DNA from 4 places in the Salmonella sp. GDC200615 genome. Region 2 is predicted to be linked to each of the others. Evidence: predicted binding sites of a transcription regulator. Region 2 holds the regulator's gene; each other region holds the start of a gene.
What was found. Region 2 encodes CRP, which controls carbon source genes, mostly activating them, when cyclic AMP is high. Its sites were predicted from a motif close to ATGTGANNNNNNTCACAT; they were not measured.
Positions count from the first base shown of each region.

Region 1: the regulator CRP is predicted to act here: its motif matches at 1,715-1,732, upstream of hpt (hypoxanthine phosphoribosyltransferase).
Region 3: the regulator CRP is predicted to act here: its motif matches at 1,494-1,511, upstream of uxuA (mannonate dehydratase).
Region 4: the regulator CRP is predicted to act here: its motif matches at 1,629-1,646, upstream of udp (uridine phosphorylase).

Region 1 covers NZ_CP192247.1:1,074,824-1,078,001, forward strand. Annotated here, with positions in the region: gene ACQ29O_RS05035 (glucose/quinate/shikimate family membrane-bound PQQ-dependent dehydrogenase) at 1-1,654, opposite strand, end outside; gene hpt (hypoxanthine phosphoribosyltransferase) at 1,860-2,396, shown strand; gene can (carbonate dehydratase) at 2,454-3,116, opposite strand.
Region 2 covers NZ_CP192247.1:415,213-418,390, forward strand. Annotated here, with positions in the region: gene ACQ29O_RS01850 (YccS/YhfK family putative transporter) at 1-1,325, opposite strand, end outside; gene crp (cAMP-activated global transcriptional regulator CRP) at 1,374-2,006, opposite strand; gene ACQ29O_RS01860 (OsmC family protein) at 2,314-2,718, shown strand; gene ACQ29O_RS01865 (phosphoribulokinase) at 2,814-3,178, opposite strand, start outside.
Region 3 covers NZ_CP192247.1:4,037,940-4,041,117, forward strand. Annotated here, with positions in the region: gene ACQ29O_RS19565 (MFS transporter) at 1-1,292, opposite strand, end outside; gene uxuA (mannonate dehydratase) at 1,697-2,881, shown strand; gene ACQ29O_RS19575 (fructuronate reductase) at 2,992-3,178, shown strand, end outside.
Region 4 covers NZ_CP192247.1:4,372,599-4,375,776, forward strand. Annotated here, with positions in the region: gene rmuC (DNA recombination protein RmuC) at 1-603, opposite strand, end outside; gene udp (uridine phosphorylase) at 743-1,504, opposite strand; gene ACQ29O_RS21205 (dienelactone hydrolase family protein) at 1,763-2,575, shown strand; gene ACQ29O_RS21210 (anaerobic sulfatase maturase) at 2,655-3,178, opposite strand, start outside.

The DNA of each region.
Region 1 (3,178 bases), 660 kb from region 2:
TCGCGCCCCACATATCCGCGCCGGAGAGATCTTTTTTCGGGCGGAAGGTTAAATCAGAGAACGGCTGAGTTTTGGCGACGTAATCGCCTTTTGCCGCGCCCTGCGGGACCGGTTTTTCCGGGGCGGGCACGACCAGCTCGCCATTACGTCTGTCCAGCACAAAGATATTACCGGTTTTCGCTGGCGCATAGATAACCGGAACGGTAGTACCGTCAACGGTAATATCCGCCAGCGTCGGCTGTGCCGGCAGGTCCATATCCCACAGATCGTGATGGACGGTCTGATAACTCCAGGCCAGTTTCCCGGTGGTGGCATTCAGCGCCAGGATGGAGCTGGCATAACGTTCCTGCTCCGGCGTGCGGTTACCGCCCCAGATATCCGGCGTGGTCACGCCCATCGGCAGATAGACCAGATCCAGTTTCGCATCATAGGCGGCAGGCGCCCAGGAGTTCGGCGAGTTAAAGGTAAAAGCGTGCTCATCGGCTGGAATCGCGTTCGGATCTTTCGCCCCCGGATCGAAGGCCCACATGAGTTTACCGCTATTAACATCAAAACCACGGATAACGCCGGACGTTTCGCGGGTAGAGAAGTTATCCGTGACCGAACCGGCAATGACAATTGTTTTATCGGTGATAATCGGCGGCGACGTCGGTTCATACAGTCCCGGCGTGGTATCCGGCATATTGGTTTGCAGATTCAGGACGCCTTTGTTGGCGAAGGTTTCACACAGCTTGCCGGTTTCGGCATTCACCGCGAAAAGGCGACCGTCGTTGACCGGGAGGATAATACGGCGCGGACAGTCGGCGATGGCCTCCGGCGAGGCGGTATCCGCTTTGGCCTCATGATAAGAGACGCCGCGGCAGGTCACATGCTGGAAAGACGAATCGGTCTTCAACTGAGGATCAAAATGCCACTTCTCTTTACCGCTGGCGGCGTCCAGCGCGAACAGACGCTGGTGAGCTGTACACAGATAAAGCGTATCGCCGACTTTAATCGGGGTCACTTCGTTGGTGATTTCGCCCGGATCGTTGGGTTGTTTCAGATCGCCGGTGCGGAAGACCCACGCTTCTTTCAGTTGGTGAACGTTATCCGCAGTGATCTGTTTCAGCGGCGAATAGCGTTGGCCTTCCTGATTACGTCCATAGGCCGGCCAGTCTTCGTCGGCGATCGACGAACTTGTTGCGGCGGGCGTGGCGTCGGCGCGAAGCGTACCGTTGATCTCCTGCGGGTCGTTGAAGCCGGCCCAGGTCAGAATGCCGCCGCTAATCAGCAGCGCCACGACCAGCGCCGCCACTGCGCCGCTGGAAGGAACCACCAGCCGATGCCAGACAAACGGCAATATTAGCCAGATGCCGAAAAACACCAGGATATCGCTACGCGGCGTGAGCGCCCAGAAGTCGAACCCGACTTCCCACACGCCCCAAATCATTGTCGCCAGCAGCAGGGCGGCATACAGCCACAGTGCGGCACGTTTACTGCGCCATAGCAATCCGGCCACAACCAGCATCACGAGGCCCGCGATGGGGTAGTACCAGGAACCGCCAATAGCAACCAGCCAGACACCTCCGATAAGAAGATACAGCCCACAAAGTGCTGCAAAGAGGGCCGTCAGCGTCACGAGTAATCGTGGCGATCGTGCGTTATTTTCTGCCATAAAAAGACACCATCCCAAATTGTTAATTTTTTAGTAGCAATTAAGTATAGGAATTAACATGTGTGATCGTCATCACAAAATGAGCTTTCTTATCAAATGCCGCGAATGAATACGTTTGCTGTTATACTACGTGCCTTGCGCGTCAATGCGGCGTTATTAGTCACCGGCATTGAGTGATTTGTTTTTAAATCATATGGTTATAAATATGAAACATACTGTTGAAGTCATGATCCCCGAAGCGGAGATCAAAGCACGTATTGCCGAGCTGGGTCGTCAGATTACCGAACGTTATAAAGACAGCGGCAGTGAAATGGTGCTGGTAGGTCTGTTGCGTGGCTCATTTATGTTTATGGCGGACCTGTGCCGTGAAGTCCAGGTTCCTCATGAAGTCGATTTTATGACCGCCTCCAGTTATGGTAGCGGCATGTCCACCACACGCGACGTGAAAATCCTCAAAGATCTGGATGAAGATATTCGTGGTAAAGACGTGCTGATTGTCGAAGACATTATTGATTCCGGTAATACGCTGTCGAAGGTCCGTGAAATCCTGGGCCTGCGCGAGCCGAAATCGCTGGCGATTTGTACGCTGCTGGATAAACCTTCTCGCCGCGAAGTGGACGTGCCGGTTGAGTTCGTTGGCTTTTCGATTCCGGACGAATTTGTAGTCGGTTACGGTATCGACTACGCTCAGCGTTATCGCCATCTACCGTATGTTGGTAAAGTGGTGCTGCTGGACGAGTAAGCGCAGAAATGCCGGATGGCGTCGCTAAAGCGACTTATCCGGCCTATAGCTAATGGCTTATTGGTGGGGAATGTATTTCAGACTTAGGGCGGAAATACCCTTATGATAGCCGTTCTCCAGCGTTTCTCTGTTGGTGGCGGTGACGTCAAGATCGCGCAGCAGGCCATCATTGATACTGTACGCCCAGCCGTGAATGGTCACATTCTGACCGCGTTTCCACGCTGACTGCATAATGGTGGAATGCCCCAGGTTATAGACCTGTTCCATGACGTTCAATTCATAGAGCGCGTCCAGACGTTGCTCTTCGGGCATTTTTCCCAACAGCGAGCTATGTTTAAGCCAGATGTCGCGGATATGCAGCAGCCAGTTATTAATCAAGCCCAGCTCAGGGTTTTCTACCGCAGCCTTGATACCGCCGCAACCGGAGTGGCCGCAAATGATAATATGCTCAACTTCCAGAACATCTACCGCATACTGAACCACGGAGAGACAGTTCAGATCGGTGTGAATAACCAGGTTAGCCACATTACGGTGAACAAACAATTCGCCCGGTTCAAGCCCGGTTAAACGCTCTGCGGGAACGCGGCTGTCGGAACATCCAATCCATAGAAAGCGCGGTTTTTGCGCTTGCGCCAGTTTCTCAAAAAATCCGGGGTCCTCTTCCACCAGCATTTTTGACCATAGTGCATTGTTGCTGATGAGTGTATCTATGTCTTTCATGGAAGTTAACGACCTGTAACCAAATAAGTGCGTTGGGCTAATATAGGGCAACTCCGTAATTA
Region 2 (3,178 bases):
ATGACCGCCAGCGTAATGCTTTCGGGAATATGTAAGTGCAGCGTGACGCCGGCAATCACCAGGCCGACCAGCGTTCCGACTGAACGGTGCAGAATACGTACGCGCGTCGCGCCATAGCCGTTTTGGGTGACAAACAGCACCGTCATGAGTATCCAGTACGGTTTAGGCAGGTGCAACGCACTGCCCATCAGACTGGCGATGCTCATCATCACGCTGATGCGTCCGGCGTTGCGTAGCGCCGGTGATTTAAGAGACATATAATTTTTCAGCGCCGGAAGTAGCGGCAAACGACGCTGTTTATCGGCCATCAGGTCGCGGGCGTACAGCGGCCGCTGAGTACGCAGCACACGGGCGATTCGACTGAAGTGCCAATAGCAGAACTGGCCTACCGGATTTTCAGGATGCTGATTGGCGATTTTCTCCAGAGCGCCAATCTGTTTTTCCATGGAGAAGCGCGTCGGCAGACGATGATAAAGAATGTCATCCGCCAGCACGCGCAGACGGGCGGCGACCGTTTGCGCATTCCAGCGAATCACCTCTTCCGCATGGCTGCGTTCTACCAGTTTCTGTACCTCTTCCGGCTGATGCAAGCTGACGGAGATGTGCTCCTGCAAATCCATCGCTTCCTGAAAAGCCCGTAACAGGCGCTTGTAATCATTATTGTTGTGCGCCGAAAGCATATGCATCTGTTGGTAACACTGGGTAATGAGATCGACCGCTTTTTGCTGGCGTATCAGCAGGGGAGGCAGCGCTTTTTCCGGATCGATATGTTGGGTGAGCAGGCTGTATTTCGCTTCGCAATAATCGGCCAGTTCACGGTATAACAAACTCAATGACTCGCGCAGCGGCTGTTCGCGCCATAGCCAGAACCAAAACCAGTTAAACACGCCGTACCATAGCGTGCCCAGCGCATAAATGAGCAGCGGCTCCCAGACGGGCATGTATCCTGCAAGACTCAGGGTAAAGATGGCGGCAATCAGCGACGCTGGCAGTAACCGCGCGTGAAGCGGGCTAATTTCCGCCGTCACGCCAAGCACCAGCGTGAGCCCGGTCAGGATCAACGGCAGGGGGATGGATTCCGCCAGCAGAAGTTGCGTTACCAGACTGCATCCGGCGAACAGCGACGCGCCGATGATCAGGCGTTTAAAAAAACGTTTGTGCGGGGTATCCAGACCTGCAATGTTGCAGCAGGCGGGAACGAGAGAGAAAAGCAAGCCCAGGTGTAGCTGGCCTATCAATAAACCGACAGCCACAGGCAGACACAGCACCAGCGTTTGCCGTAGTGCGTAATTAATCTCTGGGTGATAAATCAGTCTTCGCCACATCGATGCAAACAAAAATGGCGCATGATAAAACGCGCCATTCTGACGGAATTAACGGGTGCCGTAGACGACGATGGTCTTGCCATGCGCGGAGATCAGGTTTTGATCTTCCAGCATTTTCAAAATACGACCAACGGTTTCGCGGGAGCAGCCGACGATCTGGCCGATTTCCTGACGGGTGATTTTGATCTGCATCCCATCCGGGTGCGTCATGGCATCGGGCTGTTTCGCCAGATTCAGCAGCGTCTGAGCGATACGCCCGGTGACGTCAAGGAAGGCGAGGTTACCTACTTTTTCAGAGGTGACTTGTAAGCGACGAGCCATCTGGGAAGAGAGGCGCATCAGAATATCCGGGTTGACCTGGATTAATTGGCGAAATTTTTTGTAGGAAATTTCAGCGACCTCACATGCGGTTTTCGCACGTACCCAGGCGCTGCGTTCCTGGCCTTCTTCAAACAGGCCCAGTTCACCAATAAAATCACCCTGATTCAGATAAGAAAGGATCATTTCTTTCCCTTCTTCATCTTTGATCAGCACTGCCACGGAGCCTTTAACGATGTAGTACAGCGTTTCTGCTTTTTCACCCTGGTGAATCAGCGTGCTCTTTGACGGGTACTTATGAATGTGGCAATGAGACAAGAACCATTCAAGAGTCGGGTCTGTTTGCGGTTTGCCAAGCACCATGCGCGGTTATCCTCTGTTATAAGCTGTCTCCAGAGCCAGAAAACGGCACTGTCTCTGGGGTTGCAAAAATATACTTCCCGCTACCTGGGAAGGGGGCTACGAAAATAGATTGTAGCCTGTAATGTGATGTCCTCTGCATACATGCAGTACGTCAATGTATTACTGTAGCATCTTGTCTGTTTTAGCATAGCTTTCGCCGTGTGTCTCTTGGTGTCTCGCTTCAGCATGACCCAGGTCGCCTTCCATTGCGACTTTTGTTGTATGCGCGTAATCTTTCAGGAAAATTGAAACATTGGAGTTACGAAATATGCAAGCGCGTGTAAAGTGGGTTGAAGGGCTCACGTTCCTCGGAGAGTCCTCCTCCGGCCACCAGATTTTAATGGATGGTAACTCCGGTGACAAAGCGCCGAGTCCGATGGAGATGGTATTAATGGCGGCTGGCGGATGTAGCGCTATTGATGTGGTATCAATCCTGCAAAAGGGCCGTCAGAATGTCACCAACTGCGAAGTGAAGCTGACATCCGAGCGCCGGGAAGACGCGCCGCGCCTGTTTACGCACATTAATCTGCATTTTATCGTTACCGGCAGCGATCTGAAAGAGGCTGCCGTCGCGCGCGCTGTCGATCTCTCCGCGGAAAAATATTGCTCGGTGGCGCTAATGCTGGAAAAAGCGGTCAATATTACCCATTCGTATGAAGTGATTGCGGCGTAACATGTGATGCCGGATGGCGGCGTGGCTTTATCCGGCCTACCCGTTTTTATCTCGTAGGCCCGATAAGCGTAGCGCCATCGGGCATTTCACCACGGTTATTCGATTTTTTTGCCTTCCATTAATCGCTGCACCAGCGGCAACATAATCAGCTCCATCGCCAGCCCCATTTTGCCGCCCGGCACCACTAATGTATTAATGTGAGAAATGAACGAGCCCTGGAGCATCGCTAGGAGCCAGGGAAAATCGATCCCTTCCAGATTGCGGAAATGGATCACCACAAAACTCTCATCCAGCGAGGGAATACCCTTTGCGGCGAACGGATTGGACGTGTCGACGGTCGGTACGCGCTGGAAGTTGATATGGGTACGCGAGAACTGCGGCGTAATGTAATTGATGTAGTCGTCCATGGAACGCACCACGGAATCCATCACCGCTTCACGGGAGTGTCCGCGCTCGCTGG
Region 3 (3,178 bases), 1.0 Mb from region 2:
GCCAGCGGCTGTTCCGTCATTGGCGGGTGGTGCTTTTCTGGATCTTTAATCAGTACCCACAGGATGATGGCGCCGATAATATCGAACAGACTGAGTGCAATGAAGAACGGGCCGTAACCGATAATAGCGACCAATGCCCCCATAAACAGGTTGAAGCTTAACTGTCCCATCCATGCCGCAGATCCTGCCAGACCGGCAACCGTCGCGACCTCATTTTTCTTGAACAGGTCAGCGCTCATGGTAATCACGACGGTAGACAGCGTCTGGTGCGCAAAACCGCCAATACTCATCAATGCAATGGCGACATACGGGTTAGTCGTAATGCTGACAAAACCGATCGAAATCATCAAAACAGCGCCGATGGTAAAGCTACAACGACGCGCATTGATCGTGGTCATGTGCATCTTTTCCATGAAGAACTTCGCCAGGAAACCGCCTGCAACGCAGCCAAAGTCCGCCGCCAGGAACGGCAGCCAGGCAAACATGGCGATCTCTTTTAACGGCAGATGCATCACGTTAATCAGATACAGCGGCATCCAGAAACTCAGCGTTCCCCATGCCGGGTCAGCCAGAAAACGGGTAATCGCCAACGCCCAGAAGTTACGCTTTTTAACGATCTCTTTAACGGCCGGTTTTTTATTATCGTCCTGGAGATAGCTTTCCTGGCCGTCTTCGATATAACGCAGCTCTTTGTGGGTGATCCACGGGTGTTTATTTGGCGAGTTATAAATCAGGAACCAGGTGATGGCGAACAGCACGCCGATCCCACCGGTAATCACAAACGCCATTTCAGTACCGATGCCGCTATCAGCAAAGGTCAGCATCGCCCAGACCACCAGCGGCGGCGCCAGCATCGCGCCAATCGAAGTACCGATATTAAACAGTCCCCCCGCAATACCGCGTTCTTTCGTCGGGAACCATTCGGCGCTGGCTTTAATCCCGGCCGGAATCGCTGACGCTTCGGTTAGCCCCATCAGACCACGCAGAAATGCCAGACTTATCCAGCCGCCGGCCAGCGCGTGCGCCATGTTGATCAGCGACCATAACAAGGCAAAGATAAAGAAGCCGATTTTCAGTCCGATGACATCCATCAAATAGCCGGTGATCGGCTGCGCAATGGTGTAACAAAGCTGGAAGGCGCTCACCACCCAGGAATATTGTTGCTCATCAAAATGGAGTTCTTTCATCATCGCTGGCGCCGCAACGCTAAGCGAGCTACGGGACAGGTAGTTTACGATGGTCCCTACGCAGACCAGGCCGATAATCCACCATCTTAATTTTGTCATCTTCATGATAAAGCCTCGTTAAAAAACATTAGCTCCGCGCCGTCTGACCTGTAGCGGGAAAACTGAAATCACAAAAATTGGTTGACCAATCAATATTTTCTCATCCGGACCGGTCAAAATCTGGCGGCAACTCCCGCCCTTAATATTCTTGAAATAAATACATCAACTCATTTCAAGTTGAATGGTGAATGCTTTTCACCCAGCAAAAATTGGCACAGATCAAATAAATAAAATTGGCAGACCGTGAATGATGATATTTGTGATTTGGTTAGCCAATTTAGACAATAAGGTTGACATGAGAAAAATTTTGGTTGAATTTAGGGGTCAGAACGGGTTTACAAAGCACGTTTCGATGTTGGCTGGCAATGGGTCAACCACGAAGACGTTATCGCAAGAAGAGGAAACGAGATATGAAACAAACCTGGCGCTGGTACGGACCTAACGACCCGGTAACGCTGTCAGATGTACGCCAGGCTGGCGCAACCGGCGTGGTAACGGCGTTACACCATATCCCGAATGGAGAAATTTGGTCGATAGACGAGATCCAGAAACGTAAAGCTATCGTTGAAGAGGCGGGTCTGGAGTGGTCTGTGGTAGAGAGCGTACCTATCCACGAAGATATCAAAACCCACACCGGTCAGTACGATTTATGGATCAAAAACTACCAGCAAACGCTGCGTAACCTGGCGCAATGCGGTATCTATACGGTTTGCTATAACTTTATGCCGGTGCTGGACTGGACACGTACGGATCTGGAATACGTATTGCCGGATGGTTCAAAAGCGTTGCGTTTTGACCAGATTGAATTCGCCGCGTTCGAACTGCATATCCTGAAGCGTCCGGGAGCAGAAGCCGACTATACGGCAGAAGAAATTGCTCAGGCAGAGCGACGTTTCGCCACCATGAGCGAGGAAGACAAAGCACGTCTGACCCGCAACATTATTGCCGGTTTACCTGGCGCGGAAGAAGGCTATACGCTGGATCAGTTCCGTCAACACCTGGCGACGTATAAAGATATCGATAAAGCAAAACTGCGTGAACATTTTGCCTATTTCCTGAAAGCCATTATTCCGGTTGCCGACGAGGTTGGCGTGCGTATGGCCGTTCACCCTGACGATCCGCCGCGCCCTATTCTCGGCCTGCCGCGCATTGTCTCTACCATTGAAGACATGCAATGGATGGTGGAAACCGTTAATAGCATGGCGAACGGCTTCACCATGTGTACCGGATCTTACGGCGTGCGCGCCGACAACGATCTGGTTGATATGATCAAACAGTTTGGTCCGCGCATCTACTTTACGCATCTGCGCTCTACGCTGCGCGAAGAGAATCCGAAGACCTTCCACGAGGCCGCCCATTTGCACGGCGATGTGGATATGTATGAAGTCGTTAAAGCGATTGTGGAAGAAGAGCACCGTCGTAAAGCCGAAGGTAGCGACGATCTGATCCCAATGCGCCCGGACCACGGTCATCAGATGCTGGACGATCTGAAGAAGAAAACGAATCCGGGTTATTCCGCCATTGGCCGTCTGAAAGGGCTTGCGGAAGTCCGCGGCGTCGAACTGGCTATCCAGCGCGCTTTCTTTAGCAAATAACCTTCTTTCGCATGGCGCGACGCGTCATGCGATTTCCCCTACTCAATGCAATAGCAACATGCCTCGCCCCGGAGATCGCGGGCGAAGACGTCGAATGACAGGAGTTTGCAATGGAACAGAATATCGCCACCGCCCAGGTTTCCGTCGCCCGCCCAAACTGGGACAAATCACGTCTGGTATCCCGTATTGTGCATCTGGGCTGCGGGGCGTTTCACCGCGCGCACCAGGCGCTCTTTACCCATCATTTACTGGAAAAGAGCGACAGCGACTGGGGCATTTGTGAAGTGAACCTGATGC
Region 4 (3,178 bases), 700 kb from region 2:
CTTATTGTCCCCTTTCAGGGCGCGCGTCAGGTTGATCGCTTCCTGCGCCATTTGCGCGTTAAGCTGCTGCAAATTACGAATTTCGTGCGCCAGCGTATGCCGCTCCTGCGCTTCTTTGCCAAAACTCTCCTGAACCTGGCGGCGAAAACCGTCCAGTTGCTCACGCAGCGGCGTCAGCAGGCTATTCAGGCTTTGTCGGTTTTGTTCGTCTACGCGACGATTACTGTGTTCAAAAATACGGTTCGCCAGATTTTCAAACTGCTCGCTTAAACGCTGTTCGCTGTTGATCATCTGACGGATTTTGTCTTCCGCGTGTTGTTGAGTCGCTTCCAGACGGGTCGTGACTTCACGCAGATCGGCTTCCAGAGAGGTATTGATACTGTGCAGGCTACGCAGTTCGTTATTAAGTAACTCGCATTCACTGCGCCAGTGCGCTTCTTGCGCTAATTGCTGCCGGGCCGCGCTAAGTTCGATATCCAGCTCACGCCGTTCTTCGATAAGATCGACGCGGATTTGATCGGCGTGCGCTTTCGTCGCCAGCCAGCCAATCACCGCCCCAGCCGCCAGCGCCACGACGGCGCTTATCATAAGAGTAATATTCACAACACCTCTCCTGGAACCACACTGTCCTGCACAAAATAGAATTGTGCTGTATAAACGTCCAGTTTAAAAGGGATTTCCTGCGAGGCGCCACGCAAAAAGAAAAGGCCGAACGCGTCGGCCTTTGCAAAAGAGAGGAGAATTACAGCAGACGACGGGCCGCTTCCACGACGATTTTCACCGCGTGGCTTTCAGTTTGTTTCATCGTTTCCGCATTCGGAATCTCTTGTTGGGTACGGTTGACGATAACGCCCGCCACCATACCTGCGCGTAAACCCTGGCTTGCGCACATGGTTAACAGCGTAGCGGATTCCATTTCGTAGTTCATCACGCCCATCGCCTGCCACTCTTCCATAGAGCCTTTGAAGCGACGAACAACGCGGCCAGAATAGGTGTCGTAACGTTCCTGACCCGGATAGAAAGTGTCGGAAGAGGCGGTTACGCCAACGTGAGTCGTGGCGCCAATCGATTTCGCGGCTTCAACCAGCGCAGTGGTGCAGGCAAAGTCGGCAACCGCCGGGAATTCCATCGGCGCAAAATGCAGGCTCGCCCCATCCAGACGTACGGATGCGGTCGTTACCAGAACGTCGCCGACGTTAATGTGCGGCTGAATAGCCCCCGTGGTGCCGATACGCAAGAAGGTACGAATACCCAGTTGCGCCAGTTCTTCCACGGCAATAGAGGTAGACGGGCCGCCGATACCGGTAGAGCAAACGATAACTGCTTTGCCATCCAGCTCAGCGCGCCAGGAGGTGAATTCGCGGTGAGATGCCAGCTTAACCGGCTTATCCATCAGCGCGGCGATCTTTTCCACACGCTCAGGATCGCCAGGGACGATGGCGAGCTGGGCCCCTTGTAAATCGTTTTTGGTGAGGCCGAGATGAAAAACATCAGACTTGGACATATAAAACTCCTCTGTGAATCGGGTTTGTCAGAAGAAGCAAAGAGACACTTTACCTAAGGCATAAAGATATTTTCGTGACAGCCATCACTATGACGTAAAACAATTGCACTCGCTTACCATTAAAAAGTGATGTTCATCACAATAAATAATCAATATCGCCAGGCATTGCACAAAAGATAGCCGCTTTAAGGCAATGTGGTTTGTTACACACTGTCTATAGTTAAGATTGCGCTATTTTTTAAGGGTACGGAGAATACCATGACAACGACACATCCATCCGGCTTTGCACCTGCAGCTTCCCCACTTGCCCCTACGATGATTCATACGCCTGATGGGGCCATTAGCGCGGGGATAACGTCGATCCCCTCTCAGGGCGACGATATGCCAGCCTATTACGCCAGACCAAAAGCGAGCGACGGCGCGCTGCCTGTGGTCATTGTGGTACAGGAAATTTTTGGCGTACATGAACACATTCGCGATATTTGCCGACGACTGGCGCTGGAAGGCTATCTCGCTATCGCGCCAGAACTCTATTTCCGCGAAGGCGACCCCAATGATTTCGCCGATATACCCACATTATTGAGCGGGCTGGTGGCTAAAGTACCGGATTCGCAAGTCCTTGCCGACCTGGATCACGTCGCCAGTTGGGCTTCGCGCAACGGCGGGGATGCGCATAGGCTGATGATCACCGGTTTTTGTTGGGGAGGCCGAATTACCTGGCTGTACGCCGCGCACAACCCTCAGTTAAAAGCGGCGGTAGCGTGGTACGGCAAGCTGGTGGGCGACACGTCACTCAATTCGCCGAAGCATCCCGTTGACATCGCCACCGATCTTAACGCGCCGGTACTGGGTTTATACGGCGGGCAGGATACCAGTATTCCACAGGAGAGCGTGGAAACCATGCGTCAGGCGCTACGCGCCGCTAATGCGAAGGCGGAAATCGTGGTCTATCCCGATGCAGGGCACGCGTTTAATGCCGATTATCGTCCGGGCTACCACGAAGCCTCAGCGAAAGACGGCTGGCAAAGAATGCTGGAATGGTTCGCGCAGTACGGTGGGAAAAAAGGCTAACCACAGCGCATTACGATGTTTGTTGGGCCTACGAGACCGGAGTCGGTGTAGGCTCAACAAATCGTCATCGCCACGTTAGCTATGCTTTACCACAGCATTTTTTATATTTTTTGCCTCTGCCGCAGGGACAGAGATGGTTACGACTGACGGCTCCTGTGTCTTTACGCGCGTCCTGCGCCAGCCAGCGCATGATCGATGCCATCGGATAGCCTTGCGCCAGCAGCTCCCGCCAGACATTCATATACGGCGTAACGTGCTGGAAAAAATGTTTATAGCCCGCACACAAGTAATTATGCGCAGGATGACCGGACGGCGAGACGGCAAAGCGATGCTTCGGACAGCCGCCATGACACGCAAAGCGGTAGTCACAGCGACGACAATCGGCGGTCAGGGTCTCCCGCTTGGCCTCGCCAAACGCAATAGCCCGCTCGCTATTATTTAAGGTTTTGATGCTGTGCTGGTGGATATTCCCCAGCAGATGCTCCGGGTAGACAAAGTGGTCACAGTTGTAGAGATCGCCGTTCGACTCCAACGCGAAGGCATGTCCACAAGTCTCGGAATGTACACACAGTACCGGCTGCTGCGCCGTCCAGGCGGCTAACG